2 regions of the Streptomyces sp. NPDC002386 genome follow, and region 1 is predicted to be linked to the other one. Evidence: riboswitches for the same ligand, from Rfam matches in the RefSeq annotation. Region 1 holds a riboswitch; the other holds the start of a gene.
What was found. Region 1 has a riboswitch for S-adenosylmethionine ahead of thrC (threonine synthase). Riboswitches for the same ligand answer to the same signal wherever they lie in the genome.

Region 1 (3,399 bases):
CCATAAAATGCGCAAAAGCCGCAGAAAGCACCCACACTTTGGCTACTTCTTGTCGGGTGCACCGCGGTGAATCCAAGACTCCCGAACCGCGGTCCGGGAGCGGGTTCCCCAACTCTACCGCGCTCAATCACACAGAATGGCCCCCTCCGTTTCTCTCACGGGGGAGGCCATTCGATGAACAATCGGTAACCGGAGTTACCGAAGGTAATGATCGGTCATTCTGTCAGCCGCCGGCGACGGCCGGAATGATGGAGACACCGGCGCCGTCCGGAGTCGCGGTCTGCAGCCCCTGCTCGAAACGGACATCGTCGTCGTTGACGTACACATTGACGAAACGGCGCAGCTTGCCCTGGTCGTCCAGCACCCGGGCGGCGATCCCGGTGTGGTTCGCCTCCAGGTTCTCGATGACCTCGGCGAGGTTCGCGCCCTCGGCGGCGACCTCGGCCTGCCCGCCGGTGTAGGTGCGCAGGATGGTGGGGATGCGAACGGTCACGCTCATGCGAGGCCAGCCTCTCGGAAGGAGTCCAGGTTCGGGCGGATGGTGGCGGTCAGCCCGGTGCCGGCCACCGCGTCGAGGGTCTTGAGGCCGTCGCCGGTGTTGAGGACGACCGTGGTCTTCGCCGGGTTCAGCACGCCCTCCTTGAGCAGCTTGCGGGTGACGCCGACGGTCACGCCGCCGGCCGTCTCCGCGAAGATGCCCTCGGTCCGGGCCAGCAGCTTGATCGCGTCCACGACCTCCGCGTCCGTCACGTCCTCCACCGCTCCGCCGGTGCGGCGGGCGATGTCCAGGACGTACGGCCCGTCGGCCGGGTTGCCGATGGCGAGGGACTTGGCGATGGTGTCCGGCTTCTGCGGCCGTACGACGTCGTGGCCCGCCTTGTACGCGGTCGACACCGGCGAGCAGCCCTCGGCCTGGGCACCGAAGATCTTGTACGGCCGGTCCTCGACCAGGCCGAGCCTGATCAGCTCCTGGAGACCCTTGTCGATCTTCGTGAGCTGGGAGCCGGAGGCGATCGGGACCACGATCTGGTCCGGCAGCCGCCAGCCGAGCTGCTCGCAGACCTCGTACGCCAGGGTCTTGGAGCCCTCCGCGTAGTACGGCCGCAGGTTTACGTTGACGAAGCCCCAGCCCTCGCCGGCCGGGTCGCCGATCAGCTCGGAGCAGAACCGGTTCACGTCGTCGTAGTTGCCCTCGATGCCGACGAGCTCGCCGCCGTAGATCGCGGCCATGACGACCTTGCCCTGCTCCAGGTCGTGCGGGATGAACACGCAGGAGCGGAGGCCGGCCCGGGCGGCGGCGGCGCCGACCGCGCCGGCGAGGTTGCCGGTGGAGGAGCAGGACAGGGTGGTGAAGCCGAAGGCGCGGGCGGCCTCCAGGGCCTGGGCGACGACGCGGTCCTTGAAGGAGTGCGTGGGGTTGCCGGAGTCGTCCTTCACGTACAGGCCGCCGGTGACGCCCAGCTCGCGGGCCAGGTTGTCGGCCTTGACGAGCTTGGTCCAGCCCGGGTTCAGGTTCGGCTTGTCGGCCACGTCGGCGGGGACGGGCAGCAGCGGCGCGTAGCGCCAGATGTTCGCGGGACCCGCCTCGATGCGCCGGCGCAGCTCTTCGGCGTCGTAGGCGGAGAAGTCGTAGGCGATCTCCAGCGGGCCGAAACACTCCTCGCACGCGAAGACCGGTCCGAGGGGTACCCGGTGGCCGCACTCGCGACAGCTCAGGGCAGCGGCGGGGCCGAGATCGACGGCGGGATTGCTGGTGCTTGCAACTGTCTGCACAGCCATGGAGGCGAGGCCCTTTCTCCTCATCTTCCTCACGACGCATCTCGCCGTGAGACGGATTTGGCACCTTCCCTGGCCGGGAGCCTCGCGCGAAACGAGTGCGGCTCAGGGGGGTTGCCGGGGCTTCATCGGGCCGTGTCCCTCTGCCCCTCTGGATGAGCGGTATTCGGTTGTGAACGCCGGGAGACCCCCGACATGCGATGGTCATCGGCGTTGTTCAAGACTGTAACCGACGGCCGGGACAGTTGAGATAGTCGTCCGAACCGCGAGATGCATCACCCCCCTCAACAGGTGTGATCACGACAGTGAGGAGCCGCAGACCGTGCTGGAAGAAGTCGAGCGCTGGCTGGCCACCCGCTCCTGGTCCGTGGCCGACCGCCCGCTGCACGGAGTCCTGGCCGCCAAGCAGCGCACCGGGCAGTCCGTCTCCGTCGTCCTGCCCGCGCTCAACGAGGAGGAGACGGTCGGCGACATCGTCGCCGTCATCCGTCACGACCTCGTGCGGCAGGCTCCGCTGGTCGACGAGATCGTCGTCGTCGACTCCGGCTCCACCGACCGCACCGCTCAGGTCGCCGCCGCGGCGGGCGCCCGGGTGGTGCACCGCGACAGCGTCCTGCCGCGCATACCGGCCGTCCCCGGCAAGGGCGAGGTGCTGTGGCGCTCGCTGCTGGCGACGAGCGGGGACATCGTCTGTTTCGTCGACGCCGACCTGAGGGAGTTCTCCTCCGACTTCGTCCTCGGCATCGTCGGCCCGCTGCTCACCGACCCGGACGTCGACCTGGTCAAGGCGATGTACGACCGCCCGCTCACCGTGCCCGGCGGGCGCGCCTCCGGCCCGGCCGCCGCCGGGCAGGGCGGCCGGGTCACCGAGCTGATGGCCCGCCCGCTGCTGAACATGCACTGGCCGCAGCTCGCCGGCTTCGTGCAGCCGCTGGGCGGGGAGTACGCGGCCCGCCGCTCGCTGCTGGAGCAGCTTCCGTTCCCGGTGGGCTACGGTGTGGAGCTGGGCATGCTGGTGGACGCGCTGCACCTGGTGGGGCTGGACGCGCTGGCCCAGGTGGACGTGGGGGTGCGCAGGCACCGGCACCAGGACGGGCAGGCGCTCGGCCGGATGGCCGCGGCCATCTACCGCACCGCCCAGCTCCGGCTGGCCCGCGGCCACCTCGTACGGCCCTCGCTCACCCAGTTCGAACGGGGCGAGGACGGGTTCGAGCCGCGCACCTACCCGGTGGACACCGAGGAGCGGCCGCCGATGGTGGAGATCGCCGAGTACGCGCACCGCAAGGTGGCCTGAGCCACGGGCGTGCGGCGCGTTGAACGCGGAAGAACGGCTGTATACAGCCCCCTTCCGGGGCGGAGCGTACGTTTGAGCGTTTCCGGGCCGGGCTAGGTTGAGAATCATGGCTTCAACGCAGGGTGCTGAGGTGCTGGTCGCGTCCAACCGCGGCCCGGTTTCGTACGAGGTGCTCGAGGACGGCTCGCTGAGCGCCAGACGGGGCGGGGGCGGGCTGGTCTCGGGGCTGTCGGCCATCGGGCCGGACCACGACGCGGTGTGGGTCTGCGCCGCGCTCGGCGACGGCGACCGGGAGGCGGTACGGCGGGCGGGCGGAGGTCCGCTGCCGG
Region 2 (3,399 bases), on a different contig from region 1:
GTCCTCGGTGCGGTAGCGCCACCGCGCGCCGTCGCGGACCAGTTCCCGCACCGCGTCGACGAAGCGCTCGACGTGCTCGTCGGGCGTGCCCGCCCCGAAACTGACCCGGACCGCGTTCAGGGACTTCTCACCGGGCGCGGCCTCGGGCGACCCGCACTCGCCCTGGGTCCGCGGGTCGCCGCCCAGCAGGGTGCGGACCAGCGGGTGGGCGCAGAACAGGCCGTCGCGGACGCCGATGCCGTACTCGGCGGAGAGCGCGGCGGCGAAGTGGGAGCTGTTCCAGCCGTCGACGACGAAGGAGAGCACGCCGACCCGCGGCGCGTCGTCACCGAACAGGGAGAGCACCCGGACCTCCGGCACCTCGGCGAGACCCGCCCGGACCCGGTCGATCAGGTGCTGCTCGCGGGCCACCAGGGCGTCCCAGCCGGCCTCGGTGAGGGCCTTGCAGGCGGAGGCGATGGAGTAGGCGCCGATGACGTTCGGGGAGCCGGCCTCGTGGCGCGCGGCGCTCTCGTGCCACTCCACGTCCACTCCCCCGTCCTCGCGCCGCGTGACCTTGCGGCTGGCGCCGCCGCCCGCGAGGTACGGCTCGGCCGCGGACAGCCAGTCGGCCCGGCCGGCCAGCACCCCGGAGCCGAAGGGCGCGTACAGCTTGTGACCGGAGAAGGCCACCCAGTCGACGTCCAGGTCCCGGACCGACACCGGGTGGTGCGGGGCGAGCTGGGCGGCGTCCAGGACGATCCGGGCGCCGTGCGCGTGGGCCGCGGCGGCCAGCTCGCGCACCGGCCACAGCTCCCCGGTGACGTTGGAGGCGCCGGTCACGCACACCAGGGCCGGGCCGTACGGGTCGCGGTCGGCGAGGGCCCGCTCCAGGGTCTCCACGGCCTGCCGCGGGGTGCGCGGCGCGTCGAGGACGGTCACCCTCGCGTCCTGCCAGGGCAGCAGCGCGGCGTGGTGCTCGGTCTCGAAGACGAAGACCTCGCAGCCGGCCGGGAGCGCCCGGGCGAGCAGGTTCAGGGAGTCGGTGGTCGACCGGGTGAAGACCACCTGGTCGCTCTCGCGGCAGTCGAGGAATCCGGCGACCGTCCGGCGGGCGTTCTCGAACAGGTCGGTGGAGAGCTGGGAGAGGTAGCCGGCGCCGCGGTGGACGCTGCCGTAGAACGGCGCGTAGGCGGCGACGTCGTCCCAGACGCGGCGCAGGGCGGGGGCGCTGGCGGCGTAGTCCAGCGCGGCGTAGGTGACCTCGCCGCCCGTCACGAGCGGGACGGTGACGTCATCGCCCAGAACGGGCAGCCGGTCACAAATGGTGCGGGCGACGGCAGCGGTGGAGACGGACATGGTGAACTCCCGTGAGGCAGGCCGGTGTCACCGTGCGAGCGGTACGGCTCGAAGCACGGCGGAAGGTGAAAAGGGGTACGCGGAGGCGGGGCTCTACGCCCTATCGCATTCGCTTGCTCACAGAAGGCTCCCTCGACGACCAGGACCCCTGGTCCCGCGCTCCTTCAGGAGCCGCGCGAGGGGTCCGCGCTTGCCGTGGACCTCGCTGCCCACGACCTGGTCCTCACCCGGGGCACCCCGCCACGGACGGAGGGTTGCCGGACAGCCGGCCGGGGCCGAATGGCTGTCACTCATGACCTGGTTCAGTATCCTGCCACACGATCTTCTGTGCGCAAGGCGCGGTCCGCCATTCGGACCGCGCCCCGCGTCACACCGGCGGGTGTCAGGCGTTGCTGGCCGCCACCCACCGCTCCAGCGTCCGCTTCGCCGCCCCGCTGTCGATCGACTCCGCCGCCCTCGCCATGCCCGCGCGGAGCTGCTCGGTGAGCGGCTGGTCGTCCGGCCGCAGGGCGACCAGCGCCGCCGCCGAGTTCAGCAGGACCGCGTCCCGGACGGGGCCGTGCTCGCCGTCGAGCACGCGCCGGGCCACCTCGGCGTTGTACGAGGCGTCGGCGCCGCGCAGCGCCTCCACGGGGACCAGCTCGATGCCGGCGTCCCGGGGGTCGAAGCGCTCCTCGGCGACCTTGCCGTCCCGGACCACCCACACCCGGGACGTCGAGGTGGTGGTCAGCTCGTCCAGGCCGTCGTCGCCCCGGAACACCAGGGCGGAGTTCCCGCGCTCGGCGAGGACGCCGGCCACGATCGGGGCCATGCGCGGATCGGCCACCCCGACGGCCTGGGCGCGCACCTTGGCCGGGTTGGTCAGCGGGCCGAGCACATTGAAGGTGGTGCGGATGCCCAGCTGGCCGCGGGCCGCCGCGACGTGGCGCAGCGACGGGTGGAACTTCACCGCGAAGCAGATGGTGATGCCGGCCTCCTCGGCGACCTCGGCGACCCGCCGCGGGGTCAGACCCAGGTTGATGCCGAGCTTCTCCAGGACGTCGGAGGAGCCGGAGGCGGAGGACGCGGCGCGGTTGCCGTGCTTGACGACCTTCGTGCCGGTGCCGGCGACGACGATCGACGACATGGTGGAGATGTTCACCGTCTTCGCGCCGTCACCGCCGGTGCCGACGATGTCCACGGCGGGCCCGGGCACCTCGATCACGTTGGCGTGCTCGTACATGGTCCGCACGAGGCCGGTGATCTCCTGCACCGTCTCGCCCTTGGCGCGCAGCGCCACCATGAACCCGGCGATCTGGGCGTCCGTCGCCTCGCCGCGCATGATGAGGTCCATGGCCCAGGCGGTCTCGTCGGCGGACAGGTCCCGGCCGTCCAGCAGGCCGTTCAGCAGGGCGGGCCAGGAACGGCCCGCCGCGGTGTCGCCTCCAGCGGGGGTCACAGCGCTCATAGCCGCTCCTGGGTTTCGTCGCAGAACAGTGTGCTCCCACCCTATCCAGCACCGGACACGGCGAAGGGCCCCGTCCGCAAGCCGGACGGGGCCCTTCGACTGTGGCGTGGCGACGCTCGGGGATCAGTGGTGGCCGTGGCCGCTCGTGATCTCCCGGTACTCCTCGACGGTGGCCTTCGGGATCTGGTTGTCCTCGCCGTAGTAGGCGTTGCTGAGCTTGGCGCGCAGCTTCTCGGACCCCTTCACCTTGCGCTCGACACCGTTCTCGTCCACCGTCGGGCCGATCTCGGCCGGCTCGTACTGGTGGTGGGCGGTGAGGGTGTGGAGCTGCTCCTGGCTGAGCGGCTCGTGGATCTCGATGAACTCACCGTGCGGCAGGCGCTTGATGATGCCGGTCTCGCGGCCGTGCAGCACCTTCTCGCGGTCCCGGCGCTGCAGGCCGAGGCAGATCCGCTTGGTGACGATGAACGCGATGACCGGTCCGGCGAAGAAGGAGATCCGGACGAACCAGGTGACCGCGTTGAGCGACAGCTGGAAGTGGGTGGCGAAGAGGTCGTTGCCACCGCCGACCAGGCCGACCATGTACACCGTGATCCAGGCGACACCGAACGCGG

Region 2: it holds a riboswitch for S-adenosylmethionine, as region 1 does, so the genes downstream of both, ACWCPN_RS34690 (aminotransferase class V-fold PLP-dependent enzyme) here and thrC (threonine synthase) in region 1, are expected to answer to the same signal.

What each region holds. Positions count from the first base shown of each region.
Region 1 covers NZ_JBSFBX010000003.1:140,286-143,684, reverse strand. Annotated here, with positions in the region: gene ACWCPN_RS07790 (MoaD/ThiS family protein) at 224-499, opposite strand; gene thrC (threonine synthase) at 496-1,779, opposite strand; SAM riboswitch class I at 1,797-1,938, opposite strand; gene ACWCPN_RS07780 (glucosyl-3-phosphoglycerate synthase) at 2,099-3,070, shown strand; gene ACWCPN_RS07775 (alpha,alpha-trehalose-phosphate synthase (UDP-forming)) at 3,177-3,399, shown strand, end outside.
Region 2 covers NZ_JBSFBX010000033.1:6,907-10,305, reverse strand. Annotated here, with positions in the region: gene ACWCPN_RS34690 (aminotransferase class V-fold PLP-dependent enzyme) at 1-1,338, opposite strand, end outside; SAM riboswitch class IV at 1,520-1,636, opposite strand; gene trpD (anthranilate phosphoribosyltransferase) at 1,721-2,785, opposite strand; gene qcrB (cytochrome bc1 complex cytochrome b subunit) at 2,909-3,399, opposite strand, start outside.